3 regions of the Vibrio alginolyticus NBRC 15630 genome follow, and region 1 is predicted to be linked to each of the others. Evidence: predicted binding sites of a transcription regulator. Region 1 holds the regulator's gene; each other region holds the start of a gene.
What was found. The regulator PurR, encoded in region 1, represses purine synthesis genes. The targets are predictions, from matches to a motif close to TNANGNAAACGTTTNCNTNA.
Positions count from the first base shown of each region.

Region 2: N646_RS20870 (formate--tetrahydrofolate ligase) is a predicted target of PurR. The motif match lies at 2,852-2,871, and genes of this name have one in related genera.
Region 3: pckA (phosphoenolpyruvate carboxykinase (ATP)) is a predicted target of PurR. The motif match lies at 2,024-2,043, and genes of this name have one in related genera.

Region 1 is NC_022349.1:107,390-111,666, reverse strand. Features, by position in the region: gene torR (two-component system response regulator TorR) at 1-125, opposite strand, end outside; gene torD (molecular chaperone TorD) at 392-1,039, shown strand; gene purR (HTH-type transcriptional repressor PurR) at 1,508-2,512, shown strand; cyclic di-GMP riboswitch class I at 2,800-2,889, shown strand; gene N646_RS00455 (TfoX/Sxy family DNA transformation protein) at 3,006-3,596, shown strand; gene N646_RS00450 (TVP38/TMEM64 family protein) at 3,711-4,277, shown strand, end outside.
Region 2 is NC_022359.1:1,263,781-1,268,057, forward strand. Features, by position in the region: gene glgC (glucose-1-phosphate adenylyltransferase) at 1-499, opposite strand, end outside; gene N646_RS20870 (formate--tetrahydrofolate ligase) at 1,037-2,785, opposite strand; gene N646_RS20875 (inosine/guanosine kinase) at 3,022-4,277, opposite strand, start outside.
Region 3 is NC_022349.1:2,509,483-2,513,759, forward strand. Features, by position in the region: gene N646_RS11530 (AsmA family protein) at 1-32, opposite strand, end outside; gene pckA (phosphoenolpyruvate carboxykinase (ATP)) at 223-1,851, opposite strand; gene hslO (Hsp33 family molecular chaperone HslO) at 2,188-3,063, opposite strand; gene hslR (ribosome-associated heat shock protein Hsp15) at 3,095-3,481, opposite strand; gene gspC (type II secretion system protein GspC) at 3,735-4,277, shown strand, end outside.

The sequences.
Region 1 (4,277 bases):
AAAACTTCACGCATTTCTGCGCCACTCTCTGCTTCGCTGACTTGGTAGCCCTCATTTTGGAAATATCCCGCAAGCTTACTACGAGTTACAACATCATCTTCTACGACTAATACGTGATAGCTCATTTACACCACTTTTCTGTCTTCTTATTATCCAAGACGTATTCTATTCATAACTAGTAACATTTCTAGTCATAGATACATTAAAACGCAAGATTTAGCGTTTTTATTGATTCAAAACAAGCTTGCCCATTGCTATTAATAAACGGTCATTTTTGACCATAAAACATAACAATTATAGTTACTGCTATTCATTTTAATTGATTACACTTAGGGGATATCCCTAATTGACTTTGTGATGCATGACTTGAAGCATCATTCAGGAGCCCAAAATGCAAGAAGTGAAAGCTTTTAATGAAAAACGCGCTGAAATTTACTGGTGGTTTTCGAGCTTGTTCGCAAAAGAACTAACAGAGAAAGAATTGGAAGCCTATCACAGTGTTGAAATTCGCAGTTTTCTCGCAGGTTTAGGTGAAAATGAGTCGCTGAAACCAGCTGTTGATAGCCTAGTTGATGCATTGAATCGGTTACAAGATCGTGAAGATGCACAACTAGAGCTTGCAGCTGACTTTTGTGAACTGTTTTTGAAGACAGAAAAATACGGCGCTCTTCCTTACGCATCCATGTACATTGGTGAATCAGGTTTACTGAATGACAAGCCAGCTGAGGAAATGGAAAAGTTGATGGCTGAATTTGGCGTTCAAGTAGACGAAAACCTAAAGGAACCTGCGGATCACTTAGCCGTTGAGCTCGACTTTCTCGGGAACATGATTATCCGCTCAAACGAGCTTGAACAAGAAAAACACATGGAAGAAGCCTTCGTTAAACAAAACGACTTTATCCAGCAACAATTGATGTCTTGGTTACCTCAGTTTTCAGACAAATGTAAACAATTCGACGAATTTGGATTTTACTCGAGTGTCGCGAAACTATTAGTTGCATTTTGTAAACTAGACAGCGCCTACCTTCTTGGTGAATAATTGCCGCCTATTTTTAGGGAGCCTGCCTATCGGGCTTCCTGTATGCCTGAAAGTGACCAATTGTAAGTAACTTGGGTATAATATTCGTTTGCCTTAACTTAGCGCAAAGACGCTTGGTTATTTAGCAGTCAAAATGTGACTTCAAATACACAAATCTCTTGCTGAAAACATTGCTAGTCAGTCCACATAGGGCTAAAATGTGAGCGCAAACGATTAAATATGATTTATATGTAAACCGCTGAAATATAGCGGTTTTTGTGTTTTCTTAACAGGTTGATGGCAATTTCTCATCAGATAGAAAAAAGATAAAATTCATCGACCGATGCTGCTACGCACCCTTTTGTCGCACTTGGATCAACCGCTGCCGAGACACTTAGCGCCAATTTTATATTGCTAGGTGTGAAACCATTAGAGCATCAGGTACATCCAATACGACATATTTCAGTAGCTCGATACAGGACACCATTTATGGCCACGATAAAAGACGTTGCTCGCTTAGCCGGCGTTTCCACTACGACAGTTTCGCACGTTATCAATAAAACGCGTTTCGTTGCAGAAGCAACGCAAGAAAAAGTAATGAAAGCCGTTGACGAGCTGAATTACGCGCCAAGTGCCGTTGCACGCAGCCTAAAATGCAACTCAACTCGTACGATTGGCATGTTAGTAACTCAATCAACTAACCTATTTTTCTCAGAAGTGATTGATGGCGTTGAGAGCTACTGTTACCGCCAAGGCTATACTCTGATTTTATGTAACACAGGCGGGATTTACGAAAAACAACGCGATTACATTCGTATGCTGGCTGAAAAGCGCGTTGATGGCATCCTAGTGATGTGTTCTGACTTAACCGAAGAACTAAAAGAGATGCTTGACCGTCATGCGGACATTCCTAAAGTGGTCATGGATTGGGGCCCAGAGAGCTCACAAGCAGACAAGATCATGGATAACTCAGAAGAAGGTGGCTACATTGCAACCAAACATCTGATTGACAATGGTCATACGGATATCGCTTGTCTAAGCGGTCATTTTGAAAAGCTTGCTTGCCAAGAGCGCATTGCAGGTTTCCGTCGCGCAATGAGTGAAGCGAACCTAGCTGTAAATGAAGACTGGATCCTTGAAGGTAACTTTGAATGTGATACGGCCGTATTAGTTGCAGATAAAATTACCGCAATGGACAAGCGCCCGACGGCGGTATTCTGTTTTAACGACACAATGGCTCTAGGCCTAATGAGCCGCTTGCAACAAAACGGGATCAAAATTCCTGAAGATATTTCAGTGATCGGCTACGACAACATCGAGCTTGCGGAATACTTCTCTCCACCGCTAACGACTATCCACCAACCTAAACGTCGTGTTGGTAAAAATGCATTCGAAATTCTACTTGAGCGTATCAAAGATAAAGAACACGAAAAACGAATTTTCGAAATGCAACCTGAGCTTGTAATTCGAAATACTGTGAAAAAAATGAACTAAATTTCACTGTATTTAACCGTGTTAAATAAGCGCTCTACAGGGGCGCTTATTTTTTTGGGAAAATTAAGCATTCTCTAATACTTCACACAGCTCTAATAACAATTGACTAACGTTAACTCCCTGTTTTATATAAATGTAATATATATTAAGAACTCCTTTTCAAAGGCCAATTTGCACCTTTCCATATGCAAAATAGAGCATTCAATCTATCATTTTTATTGAACCGAAATCACACTTTTAACGCTAAACCGTGATGTTAATTCAATATAAGAAGTATGCTCATTGTGTCACGCACAGGGCAAACCATTCGAAAGAGTGGGACGCAAAGCCTCCGGCCTGAACCATATTACGATATGGAAGGTAGCGGGGTTACCGATGGCAAGTGTGTAAGCAATGACTTTACTCTGTAATGACATTGTTTTTACGCATGTTTGCTACTCTCTCGGACCTGACTTTTGGTGGCGTAATATTAATTACACCGAGATAACAAAACATGGATAAACCGATACTCAAAGACTCTATGAAGCTATTTGAGGCACTTGGTAATATCAAGTCGCGCTCAATGTTTGGTGGCTTCGGACTATTCGCTGATGAAACAATGTTTGCACTAGTGGTAAAGAATCAGCTTCATATCAGAGCAGACCAAAAAACTTCATCTGACTTCGAGAAACAAGGGCTAAAGCCTTACGTTTATAAAAAACGTGGCTTTCCAGTCGTTACAAAGTACTACGCTATTTCCAGCGATTTATGGGAATCAAGCGAACGCTTAATCGAAGTAGCGAATCAATCATTGAAAAAGGCAAAGCTTGAGAAAGAACAGCAAGCAAGTACAAAGCCTAACCGTTTGAAAGATTTGCCTAACTTACGACTGGCTACCGAGCGCATGCTAAAAAAAGCCGGCATCGAATCCGTAGAGAAGCTTGAAGAGGAAGGTGCGCTTAACGCCTATAAAGCGATAAGAGATACGCACTCTGCAACCGTCAACATTGAGTTGCTATGGGCACTAGAAGGTGCTATCAACGGCACTCATTGGAGTGTGGTACCTCAAGCTCGCCGAGATGAGTTGATGAACGGCCTCCAATAAAAGTCGGCCTAAAAACTATCTTGTAAAACCGCAGTCTAATCTGCGGTTTTTTTGTGAAATTTTTTCGGTTTTCCTACTGTCTTATTACATATATCCCAAATTGGAATCAAAATTATGAATAAGAAACTGATATTAGGTCTCATCCTACTAGCGGCTATCGTCTTTTTAGGTATTAACTTTGGCCAGTATTTAACCTTAGAGAATGCAAAAGCCCAACAAGAAGCACTAACTACATACATCGATCAGAATTTTGTATTCTCGGCTGCGATTTACTTTTTTACCTACATTGCAATTACCGCTTTTTCTATCCCAGGAGCGGCAGTAGTCACCTTACTTGGTGCAGCCTTATTTGGTTTTTGGACAAGCTTGCTACTGGTTTCTTTCGCTAGCACTATGGGGGCAACACTGGCCTTCTTGAGCAGCCGATACTTATTGCGTGACTGGGTACAAAACAAATTCGGAAATAAACTCAACGCAATTAATCAAGGTGTCGAAAAAGACGGAGCTTTTTATCTATTTTCCTTGCGTCTAATCCCTGTATTCCCTTTCTTTCTAATCAACTTACTGATGGGCTTAACACCGATGTCTGTAGGTCGATTTTATCTCACTAGCCAAATAGGTATGCTGCCAGGCACAGCCGTATATCTGAATGCAGGTACTCAATTAGCAACAATTGAAAGC
Region 2 (4,277 bases), on a different replicon from region 1:
CGGTGCCCATTACACCGAATGCTGAAGCATCCTCTACGGGGACATCCATACAGGCAACGGTGAGCTTAGCACCTTTCTCTTTATGCTCTTCAAGCATTGCGGCGTAGTCCATTCGATAGATATGATCGCCGGATAACACAACCACATACTTTGCATCATTTCGCGATAGCAACCACATGTTGTGATAAATCGCATCGGCGGTTCCTTCATACCATGCACCACCTTTGCGCATTTGTGGCGGAACAGCAGTGATGTACTCGCCTAGCTCTGGATTGAATATCGACCAGCCGTCTCGTAAGTGTTTTTGAAGTGAATGAGATTTATATTGGGTTAAAACAAGGATCTTGCGTAAACCCGAATGTAAACAATTGGTTAGTGTGAAATCTATAATTCTATATTTTCCGCCAAAAGGTACGGCTGGCTTGGTTCTGTCATCGGTGAGTGGGCTGAGTCTAGACCCCATCCCTCCTGCTAAAATTACGGCGAGTGCGTCTTCCATAGTATTCCCTTTCCCTTTTCTGACATGCATCAAAACGGTGCTAACCTGAAGGAGGTGGTATGCAACGCAGAGGTTTTGAAAAGCATGTGCTAATGTGCTTATTAGTGAAAAGTCTACTACAAGAATCGAGCCATAGAATATCTCCTTAAAAATCAAGGAGGTTAAAATTTCACTGTAAGACAACTGCACCATATTAGTGAAGTGCTAAATAGCCCGTGCATCAAATTGGCGCAAAATTGTAGAAAGGAGAAGTCAACAAGTATGGATTTACAATGTAAAGTGGCGACAAAACAAGAAGATAAATAGGGTTTTCTAGCTTAATAACTATGGCTAAACAAGGCTTAGGGTTAGCGTTTTAACTCTAAAGGTCTAAAACAGGCGCGTTGATGTAAGGCAGGAGAGCTTTGTATCAACGATTCAAGAGTAGAAGGCCTGAGACAACTCTTTTCACAGTTGTTGAGAGTGAGTGGATAGGTAAGTAGACCACTCACTCAATGAATATGCTCACTTCACTGATAGCGATACGTTATCACTGCACTAAGAGAGACCGACGATATTTCCTTCATCATCAAGATCTAAGTTCATAAATGCGGGTTTATCAGGTAAGCCTGGCATCGTCATCACGGTACCAGATAATGCATAAACGAACCCTGCGCCCGCACACAAGCGCAGCTCACGGATTGGGACGGTAAAACCAGTTGGTGCGCCTTTGACTGCGGAGTCTGTGGTTATCGATAATGGTGTCTTCGCGATGCAAACCGCTAAGTTGTTAAAACCTAGATTTTCAAAATGGTTGAGCTGTTCAGTCGCGATAGGAGTCATTTCTATATTGGTTGCGCCATAGCCCGCTTCACATACTGCCATGAGCTTTTCGAGTAATGATTGCTCTTTGTTGTATAACGGACAAAACTCTACAGGCGTGGTACACGCATCAATAACATGTTGAGCTAGTTCCGTTGCGCCTTGTCCGCCTTGCGAAAAAGCGGTGCTGATGGCTACTTTAACTTCAGGATTAAATTGGTGAATCAGATCTTCAAGAGCTTTAAGCTCTTTCACACAATCTTGTGGAAACTGGTTAATGGCAACGACAGCAGGTAAACCGTATTTATGAACGTTATTTATGTGCCATTTTAAATTTTCAAACCCAGCCTCCAATGCTGCTTGGTCCGGATTAAAGATGGAATCTGGAATAGCCATACCTGGCCGTAAATCGTAGTGTCCGGAATTCGCTTTGAGGCCGCGTAATGTTGCTACGATCACTACACAGTCAGGAGCTTTGTTGGCGGCAGCAGCTTTAATGTTACACGCTTTCTCGAATCCCATATCCGAACCAAAACCGGCTTCAGTTACCGTGTAACCTGACAGTTTTAGCGCAATATCGTCCGCGATAATGGATGAATTTCCATGGGCGATGTTTGCAAATGGACCTGCATGGATCAACGTAGGAACACCTTCTAGAGTTTGCATCAGTGTTGGTGCAATCGCCTCTTTTAGTGTTACTGCCATTGCTCCTGCAACTTGTAGATCTTCCGTGGTGACCGGATTTCCGTTCAAATCGTACGCTACGACAATTTTCCCGATACGTTGGCGTAAATCTTTTAAATCTTTGGCTAGTGCAATGATAGCCATTAACTCGGAAGCGGCTGAAATATCGAACCCTTCGTCACGCTCGAAACCATTGATGGTTTTTCCTGCATCATTGAGGCCAATTTTGACTTTACGTAGTGCACGATCATTATGGTCCATCACTCGTTTCCAAGTAATACTGGCCGTGTCGATTTTAAGTGCTCTTAACCCGGTGCGTGATTCAAAGGCATCATAACCCTCGCGTTGTTCATGGAACAAGCGAGCGTCAAGAGCGGCTGAAGCAAGGTTGTGCGCCGCTGTCACTGCGTGAATGTCACCAGTAAGGTGTAAGTTTAACTCTTCCATTGGAGCTACTTGAGAATAACCGCCGCCCGCAGCGCCACCTTTAATACCGAAGACGGGTCCCATCGAAGGCTGCCTTATACATGCAATCACAGATTGATTAAGCTTTGCTAAACCTTGCGCCAGGCCTATCGTCGTAACGGTTTTTCCTTCGCCAAGAGGAGTCGGCGTGATCGCAGTGACGAGTACAAGTTTACCGTCATCATTTGCTTTGAGTCGTTCCAAACATTTTGGGTGGACTTTGGCTTTGTGCTTCCCGTGAGTGTCATACTCTTCGGGTGATAGTCCTACTTTTTCCGCGATAACATCAATAGAAGAAAGTGGTGTGTTTCGGCAAATTTCGATATCTGACTGCATGGAGAGTCCCCAAAGTGGCACACAGGTAGCGTTGAAAAACTACCTAAGTTATAACGAGTATTATTGTGAGGCAAAGGTCTGCTTGGTGATGGTACTGTTTCGGTTAGGCTTGTAAAGAGTTTACTGCTTCGTATTGTGCGACATACTAACGAAATCTACTCGTTATAGTGCTAGATAAAAACAAAAAGGCCACCAAATGGTGACCTTGATATATTTTTAGCTTTAAAGCTGTCGTTTTAACGATCCCAATAAGTCTCTTCTAAGCTATCTTCTCGTTCAGGAAGCGCTCGCGATAGGCGAGGAGAGTGCTGCGTCAACACTTCATAGCTTACTCGGTTTGCGTATTTACAGATCTGAGAAAGCGAGGAGTAGGTTAAGCATCGTACTTCGTGCTTTTCTGAGTTAGGCACTTCTTTTTGGTGGAAAGAGTTTGCTGCCATGTCATGCAGTAAGGCTGAAAGGGCTGCATCACCTGCACCATTAGTGTTCTTAATCTCTAATGGTCCACCAAGGTAAGGGCCGATGTGAGAGTAGACCTTCATTGGGTTTTGACAGTCTTCTTTACGCATCGCACGACTAAACTCGTACTGGTTAAAGGCTTCGAGGGAGCTTTCAAGGATGTCGTGTGTGGTTTCTCGTTTTACTTTCTCGTCGGTGTAACCAGCCATGTACAGACCATTTGGTCCTGCCGTACACAGTACGAGATCAACCCACTCAAGTGCTTTATCAGCAGCAGCTAGCGGCTCTGTTTCACCTGTTAACGCCGCACCTTCTTCTTCATTCATAGCGACAACAGAAATGTTTTCGCGAATGTATTCTTGCCACCATTGTGCGTTACCTTCGATAACGTACTTCGTCCCTAACGTAAGTACAACAGGGACATCGTGCTTCTTAGCAAAGTCGATCGCTCTTTGTACCGCTTTAGGCATTGGATCTTCTTCTTTACCACGCATTAGGTAAGAAGAAACAACCAGGGCTGATGCTTTCTCAAAGATCTCTTCAGGAATGCTTTCCGGAAGTAGTTGATTCATATGACCTTCGTTGATAGCAAATGTACGCTCACCGTCTTGAGAAATTAGGGTGTAGCAGCGACCAATAGGGCCATCTACCGTTTGTAAATGGTTAAGGTTCATGCGTGAAGACGTACGGCAAAGGTAGCGATAAGCAAAAGAACCGACTTGAATGTTCTTAGACATCACACCGAGCAAAACGGATTTGCTATCGGCTAAAACTGAGTAGTTGTGAAGAGTATTGCCAATCGTGTCACCTGGGTATTGGTGTGTGATCAGGCCTTGCTCAACCAGTTCTTCGTAAAGTGCATCTGCTTTGCTTTCTTCAAGAACGAGCGAATGTCCTTTACTCAGGTTGTATTTCTCTAAAAACGCGTCATCTACACGTGCTTCGATATCTACAATGGTTTGACCGACACCAACAATAGTTGGGCGATATAGCTTAGGTGCCTGTCGGATTTGGTTTACTAATGGATCTCGAG
Region 3 (4,277 bases), 930 kb from region 1:
AACAGAAGTAGAACTCGACGCGCTGTTTTCATCTTTGCTAGAACCTACGTGTGTTATGAAATAAAACTAGATAGGCTTTAGCTTGTATCAATATTCTGTGGTATTCAATAAAAAGCCCCTCAAAAGAGGGGCTTGAAGCAATTTTTGTAACTTGGCCTACGTAAAGGTGATAAGTTAATGCCAACTTTTCACTGCGTTTACGCGACGTCGCTGTTACTCGATTTAATCAATCTGAGGACCAGCCGCAACCAGGGATTTACCTTCAGCGTTGTCTGTGTATTTATCAAAGTTATTGATAAAGCGCGCTGCTAAATCTTTCGCTTTGCTTTCCCACTGAAGTGGGTCAACGTACGTGTCGCGAGGGTCTAGAATGCTAGGATCCACACCTGGTAGTGAAGTCGGTACTTCAAGATTGAAGATAGGAATGTGCTTAGTTGGTGCATCTTCAATCGAACCATCAAGAATCGCATCAATAATTCCGCGCGTATCTTGAATCGAGATACGTTTGCCAGTGCCGTTCCAACCTGTGTTCACTAGGTAAGCCTCAGCGCCTGCTGCTTCCATGCGTTTAACCAGTACTTCTGCGTATTTAGTTGGGTGAAGCGTTAGGAACGCCGCGCCGAAACAAGCAGAGAAAGTTGGTGTTGGCTCAGTAATACCGCGCTCTGTTCCCGCTAGTTTGGCGGTAAAGCCAGACAGGAAGTGGTACTTAGTTTGCTCAGGTGTCAATTTAGATACTGGAGGCAGTACGCCAAATGCATCGGCTGATAGGAAGATCACTTTATTCGCGTGACCGCCTTTTGATACTGGCTTAACGATATTATCGATATGGTAGATAGGGTAAGAAACACGTGTGTTTTCTGTTTTCGAACCATCATCAAAGTCGATAGAGCCATCGCCACGTACTGTTACGTTTTCTAGCAGTGCATCACGACGAATTGCGTTGTAGATGTCCGGCTCCGCTTCTTTCGAAAGTTTGATGGTTTTTGCGTAACAACCACCTTCGAAGTTGAAGACACCGTCATCATCCCAGCCGTGCTCATCATCACCAATTAGCGCACGTTTAGGATCAGTCGACAGGGTCGTTTTACCCGTACCAGATAGACCGAAGAATACCGCTACATCGCCATCTTTGCCCATGTTAGCGCTACAGTGCATTGATGCGATGTCTTTTAGTGGAAGGAAGTAGTTCATCATGGCGAACATACCTTTCTTCATTTCACCGCCGTACCAAGTACCACCGATAAGTTGCATGCGCTCGGTTAGGTTAAATACGGTGAAGTTTTCTGAGTTCAGGCCTTGCTCTTCCCATTTTGGATTAGTGCATTTTGCGCCATTCATTACTACGAAGTCTGGTTCAAATGTCGCTAACTCTTCTTCTGTCGGGCGAATAAACATGTTTTTAACGAAGTGCGCTTGCCATGCGACTTCTGTGATAACACGAATGCTCAAACGTGTATCTGGGTTTGCACCACAGTAACCGTCAACAACAAACAAGCGTTTGTTAGAAAGCTGGTTTGTGACCAGTTCTTTTAGCTCGTCCCACACTTCAGGAGTGATTGGCTTGTTATCATTTTTCACTTGATCAGACGTCCACCACATATGTTCTTCTGTCGTAGCGTCTTTGACGATGTATTTATCTTTTGGTGAGCGACCAGTAAAGATGCCAGTGTCAACGGCAACCGCACCTAGTTCAGTAACCACGCCGCGCTCATAACCGGTTAGGTCTTCACGCGTTTCTTCCTCAAACAACATTTCGTAGCTTGGGTTGCGAATAACCTCTTTTACGTTATGCAGTCCGTGCTTGGTTAGATCAAGTGTTGCAGCCTTAGTATGTTCCATAACGGTCATAGGTGCTCCTTATAAGGATTTTGTAGGGATTTTGTAAGAATGTTTTAATTTTAATCTGCTCACCATGCTAGCAACGGGGCGGGGAGAAAACAGGGAGATAGCTCAAAATTTACCCATGATTTCAATAAGGCTTTAGGTAACCCGTCACATATTGGTGGGAATAGTCTATCGTGCACGCAATCCTTTGCGCTAGGGCAAAATCATTATTAATTGTTTAAAATTAAGCAGTTGTTTTATTACGCTTGAGGCTAGTTATTACGAGGGGTTGATCACAAAAAGGCCAGCATTAAGCTGGCCTTTTGTAGGGTAAATTACGTGCTTGATAAGCTATGTAAATTAATGCAGGGTTTTCTTGTCCGTAGAAGCTTGTGCATACAGTTCAGTGACTTCAGATTCGTCGAACGTATAAGTTGTGCCACAGTAATCACAATGTAAAGAAACTGATCCAACTTCTGCCAAAATGTCATAAATTTCAGCTTTCTCAACGGTGATGATTGCGGCACCGCTACGCTCACGAGAACAGCCACAATGGAACTCGACAGGTTGCGGCTCGTACAGACGTACTTTGTCTTGGTTATATAGTCGATACAATAACTCGTTCGCTTCTAAACCAAACAATTCTTCATCTTTTACTGTGTCAGTGAGCTGCTCTAGATGTTCGAAATCATCTGGAGAGCCAGTGCCGTCAGGGATCACTTGAATCAACATACCTGCTGCGTGTGCTTTGCCTTCATGCTCACCAGTGCGGATCCATAGGCGCGTTTTTAACTGCTCTGAGTTTGCAAAGTAGCCTTCTAGCACTTCTGCTAAAGTGTCACCTTCTAGTCCAACGACGCCTTGGTAACGCTCGCCGTTTTTCGGTTCGATGGTGATCACAAGGTAGCCCTTACCCATTAGATCGTGAATGTTTGCGTCATCGGCAACATCGCCTTCCCAGCGAGCTACGCCACGAACACGTTGGTTATGGTCACCGTTGATAACGGCAAGAGACACAGGACCGTCGCCTTGTAGCTGGATGGTGATCGAACCTTCGAACTTAAGAGTGGCAGTTAAAAGAGTAGTTGAAACGAGTAGCTCACCCAGCAGTTTCTCTATTGCTGCCGGATATTCCTTGCTGGAGATAACACGTTGGTACGCTTCATCCAATTGTACCAACTCGCCACGTACTGAAAGATCTTCGAATAGGTAGCGGTTTAAAACATTATTTGCCATGGAGTGCTTTCCTCGTTGGTAATTCCGGCTTTTATTGGTGTTTGAACTTAATGATGTCTCGGCGCTGCTTTTTATCTGGGCGGCGTTCCGGACTTGGGTTGTGGGCATTAAGCTTACGTTGAGTCGCGTGTTCCTCACGTTTCGCGATACTCTCATTGGTTTCGCGATATAAGGTTTGTGCGATGGGAGCGCCTCGGCGTTGATCTGAGATTTGTTCGATTATCACGATTTTTTCTTCGTTGCCTTGACGAAGTCTGACTTCAGCGCCCACTTCAACGATTTTACTCGGCTTGCTTCGTTGGCCATTATAGTGGACTTTACCGCCATCGACCATGTTACGCGCGATGGAGCGGGTTTTGTAAAATCTTGCGGCCCATAGCCATTTATCTAGCCTAACGGCTTCATTTAGGGAACTCATAGAACACTACGCTATCTAATCACTGCCCGAATACGGCAATGAGTGATGGATTATTCACCTACAGATGGAGTCAAGGCGTATTTTTTTCAAGGGAGTTGGCAAAAACTGCATAAGAAAAAGGTATGAAAGACAACTTGTGATATAGTTCACTGCTCTTTGTTGAGTAATAATTTTATTGCAAATTTAGCAATTTAAAGTCGATAGCTATCGTTATAGCTTAAATGACGGACGTTAGAATAAAGGAATCCATTCAGTGAAACGTTTAGAGCTAAGTGCAGGATTATCAAGCAGACCGCTACTGGCTCAGATCAAGTCCAATCATTATACCATTCAAGCCAAACTTAGCTTGTTGCTTACCTGTCTGTTTATTGCGATAACCGGATGGATACTTGGCAAAATTGTGTGGTTAGCCATACCTCAATCGTCGGAAGTGCCGCAATGGCGTCCATCGGCGAGTAGCGTTGCTGCGAGCAATAAAGGCGACGCGATAGATTTTAATGCCCTTCAGAATGCCAACCTATTCGGTAAATACACTGAGCAAAAAGCGGTGGTTGTAGAACAGCCTATTGTTAAAGACGCCCCTAAGACGCGCCTTAACCTCACCCTAGTCGGTGCGGTTGCCAGCAGTGATGCCAATACCAGCCTTGCTGTTATTGCTAACCGAGGTAAGCAAGCTACGTACGGTTTGGGTGAAGAAATCGAAGGGACACGTGCGACGCTAAAAGCGGTATTGGTGGATCGCGTCATCATTGATAACCAAGGTCGAGACGAGACCTTAATGATGCAAGGTATAGAA